DNA from 2 places in the Desulfofarcimen acetoxidans DSM 771 genome. Region 1 is predicted to be linked to the other one. Evidence: riboswitches for the same ligand, from Rfam matches in the RefSeq annotation. Region 1 holds a riboswitch; the other holds the start of a gene.
The links. A riboswitch is a leader RNA that binds a small molecule or an ion and turns the genes downstream of it on or off. The one in region 1 is predicted to bind cobalamin.
Positions count from the first base shown of each region.

Region 2: linked by a shared signal. The riboswitch ahead of DTOX_RS02750 (S-layer homology domain-containing protein) and the one ahead of DTOX_RS09790 (DUF4430 domain-containing protein) in region 1 are both predicted to bind cobalamin.

Region 1 covers NC_013216.1:2,140,467-2,148,574, reverse strand. The annotation lists gene DTOX_RS09795 (leucine-rich repeat protein) at 1-3,262, opposite strand, end outside; gene DTOX_RS09790 (DUF4430 domain-containing protein) at 3,400-4,554, opposite strand; cobalamin riboswitch at 4,908-5,124, opposite strand; gene DTOX_RS09785 (hypothetical protein) at 5,374-5,622, opposite strand; gene DTOX_RS24800 (hypothetical protein) at 5,612-5,743, opposite strand; gene DTOX_RS09780 (Zn-ribbon-containing protein) at 5,874-6,629, opposite strand; gene DTOX_RS09775 (carbon-nitrogen hydrolase family protein) at 6,872-8,108, opposite strand, start outside.
Region 2 covers NC_013216.1:570,095-578,202, reverse strand. The annotation lists gene DTOX_RS02750 (S-layer homology domain-containing protein) at 1-3,268, opposite strand, end outside; cobalamin riboswitch at 3,477-3,669, opposite strand; cobalamin riboswitch at 3,854-4,037, shown strand; cobalamin riboswitch at 4,125-4,387, shown strand; gene DTOX_RS02740 (sirohydrochlorin cobaltochelatase) at 4,504-5,451, shown strand; gene DTOX_RS02735 (FecCD family ABC transporter permease) at 5,554-6,621, shown strand; gene DTOX_RS02730 (ABC transporter ATP-binding protein) at 6,630-7,424, shown strand; gene DTOX_RS02725 (ABC transporter substrate-binding protein) at 7,438-8,108, shown strand, end outside.

The sequences.
Region 1 (8,108 bases):
AAACAACTTTCATGGTGACAGTAATAGTATAGGTTTTTGTAACCGTCCCATCCGGTGTGGTCACTTTCACCAGAATTGTATTGGCACCCAGCGCTAATGGAATAAAAGCTGAAGATACACCGTCCGTTAACATCTGGTTGTTGATTTTTATAGCCGAGCCCGCGTCTGCCGCCCTGACATTGACAGTGGTACCGGTAAGATGACACCCTGTTTCGGCAGTATAAAAAATAACTGACGGGTCAAAAGCTTCCTTCAAGGTAATGCCTGATAGGACTAATTCCTGTAATCTGGCATTATCCGTATCAGCAACCGTTACCCTGCAAATACCGCTGTAACTGTTGTCATCTGTTTTCGCGCAGATAATGGCGGTACCGGACTTAGTACCTGCCACCACCCCGTTTGAAACTGTGGCGATTCCCGTATCACTGCTGACCCACACTACATTTTTATCCTGCGGTATGCTGTGGGCGATAGTCACTGTCTCTTCTCCCAGCTTTATATTTGCCGACTCAGGCAATCCGGCATCTAATCCCGGAAAAAGTACCGCAGTTGTGCCTGGCACTTTCCAAGCGGCATTCACACTGGTAAAATTTGTTTTGCGCAAGTCCAGAATAGCAAGAGACGTACAATTATTAAAACAATTACTGGCTATTGCAATCCCATTATTTTGGAAAACAACATAATTTAATGCCGTACATTTATTGAAACAGTTGCTGCCAATTGAAATCACATGATCCGGAATGGCAGCACAGGTCAATTTCGCACATTCTGCGAAACAACCATTAGGAAGTGCTGTGATCCCGGAGGGAAGCACAGGTATTTCTTGAAACCCTGCGAGAGCGAAGCAATTGCCTCCCAGACCGGTGACGCTGTCCGGCAAATCAATTTGGATAAGGGCACTGCAACCAACAAAGGCAGAGTCCCCGATACTTGTAATTCCCTCAGGTAAGCCTATGTCAACAAGTCCCGTGCACATATAAAATGCATAATTATCTACCTTTTTCACCGTATTCGGCAACATTATCCCTGTAAGGTTGGAGCATTCCCGGAAATTTGTGCCGATGGAGGTAATACCTGTGCAGCCGCTGAAGTCCAGACTTTTTGGGGTTCTCCAGTCAAAGGTGTCTTTTTTAACCGTGGCAGAGGTAATGGCAGTGTTGCCGGATAGATTGATAGCGGAAACACCTTGCAGATATTTCATCACAGCCATGTCATCGTTGGTAATGCCTGCGTTGGACAGGTCTATGCTTCCCGTAACAGCGGCAAGCTCAACAAATGTCAGTTTACCTGTGTAGCCGCTTTCTTTCCCAGCGGCAACTGCCAGTTTTTCCTGGAGCACCGAGTTACCGACGGCTACATAGCCATCCCCTATAGAAACCGCTTTCATGGTGATGTTGACGGTATAATTTTTGATTACGGTTCCGTCTGCCGATGCTACTTTAATCTGAATTGTGTTGACACCCGCTTTTAAAGCAATAGCTCCTGAAGGAGTGCCGTCCTCCACAACCTCATTGTTTATTGTCAGGATTGAACCAGTATCTGCTGCCCTGGCAATAACGGTGGTGCTTCTGACGTCCCCCGCTATTTCGGCGGTATAAATATATTTTGTGGGGTCAAAAGTTTCATTTAATGTGATTCCGGATAAGGATAATTCCTGCAATACCACTCCGCCGCTATCCGTAACCGTCACCTGGCAGCAGCCGCTGTAGGTATTATCAGCGGTTGTCGCATAAATAAATGCGGTACCGGCTTGCACCCCTGTCACCACACCGTTTTCAACTGTGGCTACAGTATTGTCGCTGCTGCCCCAGATCACCGTTTTATCCGGAGGTATGATATGGTTAATGGCTAAAGTTTCCTCACCAAGCTTAACAGACCCGGTTAGAGGAGAAAATTGCGCATCTGTTCCCAAAAGCACAATGGCGGAAGTCGGAATTCCCCATTTAGTATCCACATTTGTAAAATTTGTTTGACGAAAATCAAGTATAGCAAGAGAGTCACCACTAAAACATCCATCACCAATACTTTGCAAACTGTTCGGCAATTTAAGATATCTTAACTTATAACAAAAGCTTAGGCTGTTTGCACCCAAAGTTGTCAGAGTATCCGGCAGGATAATGTCAGAAAGGGAATTACAGCCTCGGAAACAATCCTGGCCGATACTTTGCAAATTTTCCGGCAATTTGATACTTTCAAGATAAATAACGCCATAAAAAATTCCTTTGCCTAAAGCGGTCATACTATCCGGCAAAGCAATGTCCTTAAGGGCATAACAGCCTTCAAAACTTTCATCTCCAATACTTTGCAAGTTTTTCGATAATCTAATGCTGGCCAGTTTGGTGCAACCGATAAAGCTTTGTGCCCCTATGCTTGTCACCGTATCAGGAAGGCTAACGTATATTAATTCTTTACATGAACGAAAACATTTATCTCCGATACTTGCAGTACCCTCGGGCAGGATGATAGCCGTTAAATTGTTGCATTCTTCAAAAGCCTGCGCCGCTATTTCCGTAACACCGGTGCAGCCGCTGAAGTCCAGGCTTTTGGCCGTAGTCCAATCAAAAGTCACTTTTTTCACCGTTGCCGTCGTAATATCTGTGTTACCGGACAGGTTGACAGAGGAAACACCCTTTAAATACTGCATAACAGCCATGTCCCCATCGGTGATGCCTGCGTCGGATAAATTCACTGCACCGGTAATGGCTTCCAGATCCCTAACGGTCAAGTCTTTTTCGTAGCCGTCTTCCTTACCTGCAGTAAGGGCCAGCCTATTTTTGAGTACTGCATTGTTAATAACTACGGAACCATGTTGACCATCAGTATCCGGTTCTTTTACTTCAATGGTAATGTCAGATATCTTTGTTGTAAAATAGTTTTTTTGCTTCATCCACCAGGTAGGTCCGTATTTGACCCAGACATAGCCGCCTTTTATCGTATAAGTACCAGGTATTGTATTCTCCGGCACAACAAACCTGATTGTTTTTAGCTTTTCTAAGTCTCCAATGGCTTTAACATTTTCCGATTTAACAGTATCCAGTCCGGGAATGTCGGTAACAAAACTTGTGTAAGAGTCTAGCAAATCGACTATATTCGACTGGTCAATGGTAGTATGGTTTACAACCAGTGTCGCAATATCAAGATCTGGAACGGTAATATTCACTTCATCTCCGGGCCAGATTTCCTCCGTGTTTTCAACATTTACCGCCAACAATTGGGGTTGATATTCCGCATTTTCTTTAACCGTAAAACGAATATCCGGCAATGAAGAGAACCTGTGATCTGTCTGGCCGGCACCTGTGACCGGGGGTGCGTCACCGACCGGCGTTTCACTGTATAAACCGTTGCCAAACCAATTTTCATCAATATGACCGTCGGATAGCGTACAATCTCCGGCACCGGTTAATTCGATTTGAATGCCGTTGCTTGTGGCAATATCATACTGGGTAAACGTGCCTCAATTAAATCATTGACCGCGTCGGCACTGCTCTGGTCATTATTTGAGACAGCTACGGTTATTTTATAGGTGTTCTGACCGCATTTAACAGTGATTACTTGTTCATCTGCAACGGCAATTTCATCTGTACTGCGATAGGTTACGTCTCCCGACTGAATTGTTACCTTATTGTTTTTGTTTGCAGCGGTAGGAGTAACCATTATTTGTGTTGCTGCAGGCAGAGTTAATATATATTCTTTGGTTCCGGGCGCAAATACCGGGTTAAGGACTCCTTTATTAACGGAAAGGGCTTTTAAGGATGTATCCGGGTTGTTAAAGCCGGAGCCAAGGTCAGCCCCCAGATTGCATGTGTAGCAGAATTCTACCACATCGCCGTCCTTAACTGTAAAGGTATTGGCCCCCGCATTGATAAACCAATCATTTAGTGTGACCATCCAGCCACTCTGGCTGCCACTGTCAAACTCGGAAAGCTTGGCAACTTTTCTGCTTCCGTCGGCAGATGTAACAGGACCAATCCCACTTACATAATCTACCGCGCCATAAACCGTTATACTTTTTGTAGCCAGAGCCTTTTCCAAGGCCCCTCGCATAGTAAGCCCCTCGGTAATCTCGACTTCTGTCAACGGCAATATTTCACCAAAGGGTTCCCGGTAATCGGAAGAAATGTTTGCCAAATCTCCTGCCAGTCTTTGTACGTTATCCACTACCCGAACTTTAACTGTTCCCAGGTCCGGATTAACATCATTGAGTTCAACAGCCAGGCTTGCAGCCTGCTTTTCGGTGTCATTGGCAGGATAAACCAAGCTGCTCACAGTTTGGTCAGAGCTGTTTTGGGGCTCGGTGACACCGGCGGAGTCATTATCCTCCGCAATTTCATGGTTTTCCTCGCTTTTAGCGTCGGAATTCCCGTCTGTGCCGCCACCTGCATTCGTAGCGTCGTCATAAACAGATGCTGCAACTGCGGCTTTTTCTCCTCCACTATACGCCGGCTGATCGGGATTGACAGTTAATCCTGTCGCCAGAGCGGGATTAACTATGCTGAGCATCATGAGCAGGACTAATATTATGTTTATTATTTTTAATCCTCTTAGTTTTTTCATGGGCTGCTCCTTTCTTTAATTTTCACCACCATACCTTATAACGGTAAATACCTCTGCAAACTGTTAGCTGTCAGATAACACCTTTTTTCAAGACTGCTCTGCTTAATCCCCCCTTTCTTTAAATATTTGGCGTAACCTGCCATCCACCAAGAAAGCCGATTTAAGCAACTTTCTTGGCAACCATAGGCACCTGTACTCGTCGGAAATTATGATTTCCTAGAGCACAAAAAACCCCGACTTCCGCAGAAGCCGGGGTTTTAAACAATTTAATGCCGCCTGATACAGCCCGCAAATACCTGGCATACAGAGAGTAAACCCACTCCAGCACTTCACCTTTTCACGGAAGGTTTAATATATGCTGTTCCGCTCGGGCAGGTCTCCTGACTTATGGATCATTGCTCATCTCCCGCCTTCCCATCCTGATTAGGCACTCAATTTTTAAGCGCCGGAGCAGCACAGTGGCATTTTGGAAGCAGCTAACCATTCACAGTGGCCGAACCGTCCGGGATTTTCACCCGGTTCCCTTTTAAGCCTTGATAGAATCAAAGCACCTGAGCAGAAAATATTATTTTGCAACTATTTAATTAACATACCACTAAAAACAAAATTAGGCAATATCTTTGGTAAATAATGCCTAATTTTGCGCGTATTATGTCGTTTTTTATGTATATATAGACTATTTTCATGCTTATTGCATTCATTAATAGCCCATTTACGTAGGATATTGCACATATTTTTCTTTTTACAGTTTGATTTGAGTTACTTTAAAATCCCCGTCAAAAGGATTTGTGAACCAAAACGTTAGTATCTACAAACACTCTAGAGTCCATAGAGTTCCTCCCGCCGCCAACCTCGTTGTAACGAATAATTTTCCTCTTTCATTCTGCTTATAATAAATTGTTTTTCAGTCTCCCAGGCCGAAGTATCTTTATGAATTGCAAATTTGGTTTTTAGATGCTCATCAATAGCACACCGAATCAATTCTGCTTCCGTCAATCCTAATGCCTTGGCTTTATTTTTTAAAAGCACCTCTTGGTGAGATTTAATATATGTCTGCTTACGAATCATTTCCGCTCCCCCTCTGAATGTATAGGTTGTGCTTTTTACCGCAATCCTTATTGCGCACGTCTCCCGGATTGCCATCATCAGCAATAAATACGTTAAGGACAATACAACCCGCTTTCGTCATATAATACCCCCCTGCATATTTCAACGGATTTGACACCTGTTCCTGCTTGGAAAGTATATTTCCCCACTCGTCATAAGTATAACTTAAAACTTAAATACCGGATACCGCTATTTAATTGTCAACAACTATTTTATGCAAAATTTGATAACAGCCTGCAACGGTCACAGCGGAAATCAAACAATTGGTGAAGCGGTTCTTTGAGAAACCAATCATCAGTACATGATGGACATTTTCTTTTTTGCTCGGATTTCTTTCCACGCCTTATAGCCCGATACAAGTAGTAGTAAGTAGGAATCCCTGTTAATGAAGTAATATTATTGCAAATTTCAATACCTCTTTGTGATAAACTACTATCGAACCTGCTAATCTGATGGAGAGCAAAACGCTCTCCTGTAGCGGAGTTCATCTGAAGAGTATCACATGCTTGGTAATCACTTTGCCAAGTAAGGATATCAACGTATTCACCGTTAGAAGTAGGATGGAGTCGATAAAGTGGAATAATCCCAAAACAACATCCACAACGAAGGGGAGATTCAAGAGAGATATAGTGCGTATAGAGAATAAAGCTCTTTGATGCACCACAGCGACAGGCAGATGCAGCATAGGGCTCTTTTCCGGTTAATACCGAGGAATAGTTGAGTCCCACCTCGTCCAATTTGTGAATGGCATCCCGAACATAGTTATTAGCACATTTTTTATCTAAAGAATCAGTTGTAGGCAAAAGAAGATAGGCACGATAATTTTCATCCTTCCGTCCAACCGGAAACTCCCGGCCTAAAATCTGGCCATTCATTCGCAGAGCACCTAGCAGCACATCAATCGCTTCCTCAGCATTCTTAGTATCCTTACCTTGTTCAAGTTTAAAAATAAGTTCAGCCGTATACATAAAATCGTATTCACACTCCCATACAACAAATAGAAGATAAGTTTTTATATTATTATTTAAATCTTCTATCCCCCCATTTCCTTATTTTATTAAAGTCACTCCCTCTTGGATCATAATTTCCGGGACCAAATCTTTTATCGCAAAGTCTTTTGGCAAAACCTTTCCCGCTTTCGCCATCACAGTTTTTGCGAAAAACTTAAAAATATCATTAAAGTACCTGTCTAAAATTTTTCGTTCAAAAGCTACGTCTTAATCTTTTCCCTTTTTGTCACTCCAAGTATTATATCGTAATCTATATTTTCCAAAAACCTTTTTTCTCTGGTACTTTTTGAGTTTAACGTTAAAATATTAATCATGTCCCCTGCGGCAGGAGATTTCCGTCTTATCCTCTTTTCCGGATAAGAACTATAACTATAGATAAGGCTCTCTCCCAAGGACTGATAATCGCCGGAATCTCCCCACTGGTTAGCTATAGCAAGATGCATTTGTTCTGTTATTCTGGCTTCCCAGATGAACTTGCTCTTCTCATCACCCCAAAGAGAGGGAACACATAGCAGATCAGTACCCCACTTGGCCAGGCATTCAACACTTTCAGGAAAAATCAGATCATAACCGATTAAAATAGCCACTCTGCCAAAAGGGAGATCAAAAGTAGGGAAACCTTCTTTTCCCGCACAGGCCCATGTTTTATCCTGTGAGGTAAGATGCACCTTTCTGTATTTCCCCAGCATCCCCTCGGCTCCGATTAAAACAGCGGTATTAAAATAGTCCACTCCTTGCTTTTCCACTATCCCCAGCACTATGTAAACATTGTTCTCTCCGGCCTTCTCGGTGAACACCGCTGTACCGGCACCCGGAATCTCTTCGGCAAGTTCTTGTATCTTGCGAGCATCTGAAATAGCTCCTGTGGCAGCTAATTCAGGGAAAAGAATAAGGTTAAGCTCTATACCCTTTTGGGCGGCAACAGCTGTTGCCCGGTCAATCAATTCCAGCATCTTTTGTCTGTTCTCTTCCACCTTTTCAGCGACGGGGCGAAATTGCACAGTCGCCACACCAAATAATTTAGGCTCGGGCAGACTGAGAAGCGCCTCCGGGACCGGCTGGGAAAAAGTATCTAAAGATATTTTTCCATACAATTCGGGCTGTCTCTGGCCAAGAATGAAATCTGCTGACGAGATAAAGGTTCCCTTTACCAATGGCACTGTCCCATAAATAATGGTATCCTCTGCCGATTGCATTCTTGTTATTATCTTTCCCTTATTGTCAATAATGAAAGATTCGGCAAAAATATAGTTCATAGTCTTATCTTTTCCTGTCCGATTACAGACCAGTATATATATCCCATTTTCAACCGCCCGGGCACGCCAGATATCCTGCGGGTTATGGTGGTGAGGGGGCCAGTTGGCCAATATGAGCAGCAATCTGGCGCCTTTTAAAGCTGCAATCCTAGGCGGCTTATAGGAATAGGCATCGGCACAA
Region 2 (8,108 bases), 1.6 Mb from region 1:
TGTTGCCCGGCCGGAAAGTGCCGTCTTCATAGCCGGTAATCAAACCGGCTGCCTGAGCTGCCCCAACCGCCCCCGCGTACCAATCATCGGCTTGAACATCCTTCAGAGAGATAGCAGAGCTTTGATCTGTGGATATGCCTAAGGCTTTAACCAATAAACTGGTCAATTCTGCCCTGGTCACCTTTCTTGACGGTTCAAAGTGTGTAGCATCTATACCGTCAACAATTCCGGCCCCGGCCAGATTTTCTATATAATCTTTAGCCCAACTAGAAGAAGTTTCGTTTACATCAGCAAAGGTCTTCAAAGACTCGCGGGCAAAAACCGCATATTGTCCTAAATGCCGCAGCTTGGTCAGGACTAAACCTTTATCCAAATCCACAACAGCAGGGACAGATACCCACTTGCCGGCAACTTTATCGTAATAGGCCAAAACCAGTCTATCCGGCTTAACCAAAGGAGGCATAACCAGCTTAAAGGTTAATGTCGCCGGCATAGTAAAAACAGTATCTTTGGGACCAAAATCGTAAATTGCTGACACCTGACGAAAACCTGACGGTGCGGCAGTTTCCTGCTGATTGCCGGCAGCTGCTTCCTTAACGTTTATTTCCATATCCTTATTAAGTGACTTAGCCGGAATAACCAGAGCCAGTTCCTCTTTGGCATCCAACAGGACAGCTCCACTGTCCGCTTCAACTTTTTGTGTTAACTGTACCTCATTCTGATCCAGTTCCTTTTTTAATGTTTTGAGCAAAGCCAGATTTAAAGGCTGCCTGCTGCCTACTACAATTACATTATTAATCTCGTCGTCCTGAACCGATGCATCCAATGTATTTTCTTTTTCAATGTCTTGAGGATTAAGCAGCAGGGCTATCTGCTCCAGCGCTGCCAGAGCCTTTTCCGAAACCTGCAATGCATCTGGAAGTTCTTTATTTTGCTCAATGAGGCTAGTTGATGAAGCAGCTGCCGACTGATTGCCCCCGGCACCTGCAGATCCTTTTAAGAGACTGTCCCAACTAGGTCCTGATGAATTCATATCCGTACTATACCACCAGATTACCCTATCCCCCTCTTTAACCACTTTATCAGAAGCAGTAGTCATAGGCACAACCCCGTTAACACTGTACATCCACCCGTTCATGCCGCTGTTAGCCAGCCCATCAATGCTCTTAACAAAACTGCTGTCGCCTACATAGCTCAAACCTGTGGCATGGAGTGCGCCCATAGCAGTAATACCCCATTTTGAAGTTTTATCCAGGATAACACTGCCCGGTCTGTAAATAATTTCGTCGTCCTTTCCCACTATCGCGATATTAACACTGCACCGGTTCTCAGACGAGCCGCCTCCTGGACCGTCTCCGCCAGGGTTACCGGTACCGTCCTGAATTAAATATGCATAAAGTGCTTCAGTGGCTCCAAAAACATTTTTAGATGCGCCAAAGCTGCCATCGGCATTCATTGTGTTATTCATCAGATAAGATACCGGAGTAAATTTTTTGCCATCAACAGTTTTTGTCCATTCAGCACCTTGTGGATCTATATTCAATCTATTTAAAGTTATGATTAGCTCAGAATTATCTACAGCAGGGTCATCATCTTTTGCGCTAACGCTGCCGTCATCCCGCTGAAGGGTTTTCAGATAATTCAGACCTTTATTTATTGCTGCCTGAACATCTGCCTCACCGGCTTCCGGCAGATAGCTGAGCGACCGGATAGCCTGTGCTGTGGAAAGGAAATCAGGGTAGTATTGATCAAAGATTTCTCCCCAGGAACCGGAAGTATCCTGCTTAGATAAAATATACGTTTTAGCATCGCCGGTGTTAAGCCCGTCAAGCTTTCCGGCTTCACCAAGGGCTAAATAAGCCCACATATCGCTGTATACGCTGTTTTCAAAAGAACCTTTACCCGGATCCTCTGCTTTTTGCCGGTCTGCCAAAAGTCTAATCAGCCTGTCCAGGCGTCCGGCGTCACCCCATTTGTTCACTGCCTTTATGCACTGAGTTATAGTTTTCGTCCGGGAATTTTTCACCCATTTTGAAGCAGTCCCTGTATACTGGTCAAAAGTATATCCCAGTGACTTGAGTGCCAGCAGTGTTTCAGCAGAGGAAAAGGTGCTGTCACCTTCTATACGGACTATGGCCGCCGTGTCAGCATCTTGCACGTCGTTAAGATAGGTAAGACCACCCTGTATAGTCTTATAAACATCGCTGCCTTCGTTCTTCGCCTCAGAAAAATAACTGAGTGCCGTAATAACCTGGGCAGTGGTATCAGACTCTTCAAAACCGCTTGTGTACTGTGAGCCCCAGGCTACACCGGCGTCTTGACCCCAGGAGTTCTTATGAATTTCTTTCAAATTATCAATAAAATTAAATGCCTTTGTCTGGTCAATATTACTGATTGCTCCAGCTTTTCCGAGAGCATTCAGAACCATAATATGGTCAAACATATTTGTCCCGAAACTGCCGTCACCATTTTGTTTGGCTGTAATCGCACCGGCCAGAACATCAATGTCGGTTGAAGCTTTGTCAACAGCATAAAGAGCCGTAAGTTCTTTGGACAGATACACAGCGTCCTGTACAGATGAATCCTTTTTAATGGACCGCGCCGTACTATTGGCAGAAAGCATTATGCTGTCTTTGAGGGATACACCATTATAGACCCAACCGCCCACTGACAGGTCCTCCCCCGATTTTGCCAGTGCCTCAACACAGCGGTAATCGAAACTCCAACCGTTTACATCATAGGTCATGCCGCCGTTTTGATATTTTGTCTTAAAAAAGTTTACAGCATTATCAATGGCACTCTGCACCTGATTGTAAACATCGCTGCCGACAGTAATGTCTTCTTTAACTGTCGACAAAGCCTGCAGCGGCACCTTTGTCCCATATTCATTGGCATAAGGGCCGAAACTGCCGTCATTATTCTGGGTTAAGCAAACATAATTTATTAAATTAACATTATTTCCCATTAAGTCGGCTAAGTTTTCGATTTCACTTCTTAAACTAGTGCCGTTTATGCTCCATTTCTCACTTGACAAATCCTGCCCGGCCATAGCCAGCACATAAGCGGTATAGCCATCAATTTTCTCTCCCGCCTTATACTTATCGTTAATAAAATCAACTGCTTTTGCCGCCATTTCAGCAGAAGTATATACAGCCTCTTGCCCGTTTGCTGACTGGCTGGTTAATCCGGAAAACTGAATAATGTTCAGGATAAAAAATATCATTACTGATAACGTTATGAATTGTAATTTTGTGTTTTTTCTCCTCATTATCTAATATCCACCTTTCCCATAACAAGTTCGCAACATCTTTAATTATCTCTAAAATTAGCAATATTTAATAAAACAAATAATTTTAAACTTAATTGCAACCAATACAAAAATAAAAATCCCGATCCACAAGTGAATCGGGATTTTATGGCGATGCCGGCAAAAATGGCATAAACATTAAAAACCACCTCCTATCACACGTAGATATGTGGCAATAAAGAACAAGGCAGTTTTCCTGGCTTAGGATCATCGTAAACCTCACGTCTTCCCGGGAATATCCTGTCCCAGTGACATAGTGTGAGGCTCCTACCCATTACAGTGGCGGGACCGCGCCGGACTCGCACCGGCTTCTCTTTTAAGCTTTATCATTCAGATAAAGCTCCCTGCTCCGGTTATGAATTTATATTCCTAATTATTTTTTGATTATTCATAATATCACGTTATGGCTGTGTTGTATATACCATAAAAAGATCATTTGTCAGAAGAGCATATTTGATTTAATAATATAGATTCTCGACATAGATTATCCGGAAGTATGGACACAATATTTGATTTATGATATAACTTTACCATGAATTAAATCACTCAATCAGTCTAATGCCAGTTGCCTTTTAGGAAAGGCACAGGGAACCAGGTGAGAATCCTGGACGGTCCGGCCACTGTAAATGGGCAGCCAACTCCCGATAAGCCACTGGGAATATTCCCGGGAAGGCGGAGTATGGCGCTATTTCCCATAAGTCAGGAGACCTGGCTGGCATTATCCAAAACGCTTTCCGGGGAAAAGTGTGCGGTCTTAGATTTCTGTATTCATCAGACGCTAAAACCTTAGCACCCCTCGGGAGAGCTAAGGTTTTTGTTTTTAATTTGGAAAACAGGTGCCCCTTCCCGAGGGACAGGGGTTAAAAGGGAAGCCGGTGCGAGTCCGGCGCGGTCCCGCCACTGTAACGGTGAGCTGCCTTACAAAAGGAAAAGGGAACAATCCATTTGGAACCGGCAAAATTGCTTGCCACTTATTCTGAAAAGGAATGTTCCAATCTTATGTCACTGGGTATTGACCTGGGAAGGCGTAAGGCAGCAATGACCCGGAGCCAGGAAACCTGCCTGTTTTCCCCAACGTTAGGCCTTGCGTGGATAAGGGGGTGTTGGACTTGTATCTAATAATATCAATACTTCCTCCTTAGAATCTGAATAAACTGACTGACTTACTAACTAACATTCAGAAGGAGGATCTATTTATGAAACGGGCCATTAGTTTGAGCAGCGTAATACTTGTATTATTTTTACTGATGGGGTGCAGCAATACAGGCAAACAAAATCCTACCGCACAAAACACTAACCCGGAAACCGAGAAAAAAGCCATTTTGATCGTTAGCTTCGGAACCACTTATGAAGATACCCGCAAGCTTACAATTGAAGCGGTGGAGAACAGAGCTAAAGAAGAATTTAAAGGCTGGGATGTTAGACGAGCTTTCAGTTCCCATACGATTATTAAAGTCTTGAAAGAACGCGATGGAATTGAGGTAGATACACCGGAGCAAGCCTTACAAAAATTAAAAAATGACGGCTATACTACTGTTGTGGTGCAAATGTTGAATATAATTCCAGGCGTGGAATACGATTACATTAAAAAAGTGGTAGACCAATACAAAAACGACAATTCTTTTAAAAAGATCTCGTGCGGTCTTCCCCTCTTGTACTATATGGGACAAGAAAACGAGCCAAATGATTTTATCACTGCACTGGAAGCACTAAAAACACAATTACCGTCTTCAATGAAAAACGATGAAGCGCTTCTCGTGCTGGCACACGGAACGCCTCATCCGGCCAATGCCTATTATACAGTACTGCAGCACACAATAAACGAGCTGGGCTTTAAAAACACCTATGTATATACGGTGGAAGGAACGCCGACGCTGGAGGAAGTAATTCCGCAATTAAAAGCTAATAATATCAAAAAAATTACTTTGATTCCGTTTATGCTTGTAGCCGGCGACCATGCCAATAACGACATGGCAGGTGAAGAGAAAGATTCGCATACGAGCCAGCTGAAAGCCGAAGGTTTTGCAGTGGATAGCTATCTTCACGGTCTTGGCGAAAATAAGGAGATTCAAAACATTTACATGAATCGTATAAAACAAGCGATGAATGAACTTAATTCAAAGCCTGCCGGTGAAGAAAAATAGAATTATTTATACATCCCTTGATTATGCAAGTATCCGAAATCTCAATTAATTGAGATGTGAATTTATATATTAATATAATTATCAAGTAAGTGAAAGGTCAAAATGCAGCATGAATTAATTCTGTCTCACAGAAAAAAAGAAAAACGAAGATTTCTGGTGCTGATTATACTGGTTATTTTCCTGGTCACCGGCTGCCTTATCTTTACCGGCCTGGGCGTTATCAAAATACCCCCTTGGGAGATAACCAGAATCATTTTTTCTCTTTTGTCGGCTGACAGCAAGACAGTTGCCGGCTTGGACGATATTCACCGGGCAGTAATACTGGATATCAGGTTGCCCAGAATATTATCGGCTGTTCTGGTGGGAGCCGGGCTGGCTACTGCCGGGGCAGTCCTACAAGGTCTCCTGGTAAACCCTCTGGCTGATCCCTATACCCTCGGTGTATCCACCGGCGCGGCTTTCGGGGCTGCGCTGGCCATATTTTTCGGCATTTTCCTTCCCGGAAGTTTAGCTATGCTGACCGTGCCCCTTTTTGCTTTTGCAGGGGCTATTGTTGCTCTGGGAGCCGTGTACAGCCTCGCCCTGGTTAACGGCACACTGGCAGTAACCAACCTGATCCTCTCGGGGGTTATTGTCAGCGCCATACTGTCCGCAGCTGTCAGCTTCTTAAAAAGCATGGCCGGCGAAGGAGTCGGGTCGATTGTATTCTGGCTGATGGGGAGCTTTGCTTCCAGGGGCTGGCATCATGTATTATTGTGCCTGCCCCCTGTCGCAGCCGGATTACTAATCTGTTATTATTACGCAGATGATCTGAACATCTTGAGTCTGGGAGTCAGCTCCGCCAGGCAACTGGGTATTGATGACGGAAAGGTCATTACTATTCTCCTGATTACTTCTTCCATGATTACCGCGGCCTGTGTTTCGATTTCCGGAATAATCGGCTTTGTAGGGTTAATCGTCCCTCACCTGATGCGCATGATTGTGGGGCCGGATCACAGAATACTGATCCCCGCATCAGCGCTGGGAGGGGCGCTTCTTCTTAGCGGAGCGGATACCATCGCCAGAAACCTGCTGACTGCGGAGATTCCGGTGGGTGTTCTGACCACCCTGCTGGGTGGCCCGTTTTTCTGTTATATTTTTAAAATTAAAACAAAAAAACAAATGTATTAGGAGGAACTTTGAAACAAGGGGTTCTGATAAAAACTGACAGCCTGACCCTGTGTTATGGAAAGTACACCGCACTTCAGGAAGTCAGCCTTGATATTCGTGAGGGAGGTTTTTACGGCATTCTCGGGCCTAACGGCAGCGGCAAAACAACCTTGATCAATATTATGTGTGGTGTGCTGAAGCCTTCCTCCGGCCATATCACCTGGAACGGCAAGGAATTGAGTTCCTGCAGCCGCCGGCACATAGCCCGCAGTTTCGCCGTCGTGCCACAAAACTGCTCAATTAACTTTCCCTTTTCTGTGCTGGAAGTTGTAATGATGGGGCGAAAACCTCATCTGGGACGCATGGGCAGGCTTTCTCACAAAGACCTGGAGATTGTATACAATTGTATGGAACATTGCAGTGTTTTAGAACACGCACAAAAAGCCATTACCAGCTTAAGCGGCGGAGAGAGACAACGGGTGCTCCTGGCCCGTGCTCTGGCTCAAACCCCACAAGTATTGTTCCTGGACGAAGCTACATCTAATCTGGATATTTCCCACAAATTGGAGTTGCTTAAACTAATTAAGAAACTAAATACGGAAAAGGCAGTTACGGTAATCGCCGTACTGCATGATTTAAACTTTGCCGGCATGTTTTGCGAATATTTAGTATACATGGATAAAGGCCGAGTGATTTGCGAGGGTCCGGCAAACCTTGTTTTTAACGAAGAAATGATAAATAAGGTTTTCCATGTTCAGGTAGAAATAAAGAAACATGCGGTTACCGGCAAGTATAATCTGACACTGCTTCCCGATCTGGAATAAAAGGAGAAGTATCATGAATAAGCAATCCAAAATTATTTCTGTTTTTCTAGTAATCTTCATAATTACCATACTGGCCGGATGCGCCCAAACCAAGCCCGCGTCAACACCCGACAATATTATGGTGGTAGACGATTTGGGTAAGGAAGTAAAGCTAAAAGAACCGGCGAAGAGAATTATATCACTTTACACCGGGCATACGGAAAACCTTTATTCTCTGGGGCTAAATGATGAAATTATTGGGGTTTCCGACAGCGAGTCCTTCCCGCCCTCTGCTCTGAAAAAACAGTCCTTCAGCTACCGGGAAGACGCTGAAAAGCTCATTGCAGCCAAGCCGGACCTGGTGCTTATCAGAACTTTTATTGCCAACAATTATCCGGATTTTGTAAATAAATTGGAAACCGCGGGTATTCCCGTTGCGGTCCTGTACCCGGAGAATGTTGATCAATTTCTTCAGTACCTGAAAAAACTAGGCAAACTAACAGGAAAGGAAAAAGAAGCCGGCGAACTGGTAGATCAATTTAACAGCCAATTAAAGAAAATTGGGGACGTGGTGGCCAAAATACCCCAGCAAGAGCGAAAGAAAGTGTTCTTTGAGACAACTAAGGACATAACAACCTGCACTCCGGACTCAATCGCCGCTTTTATTTTGGAAAAGGCCGGGGCCATTAATGTGGCGATTGATGC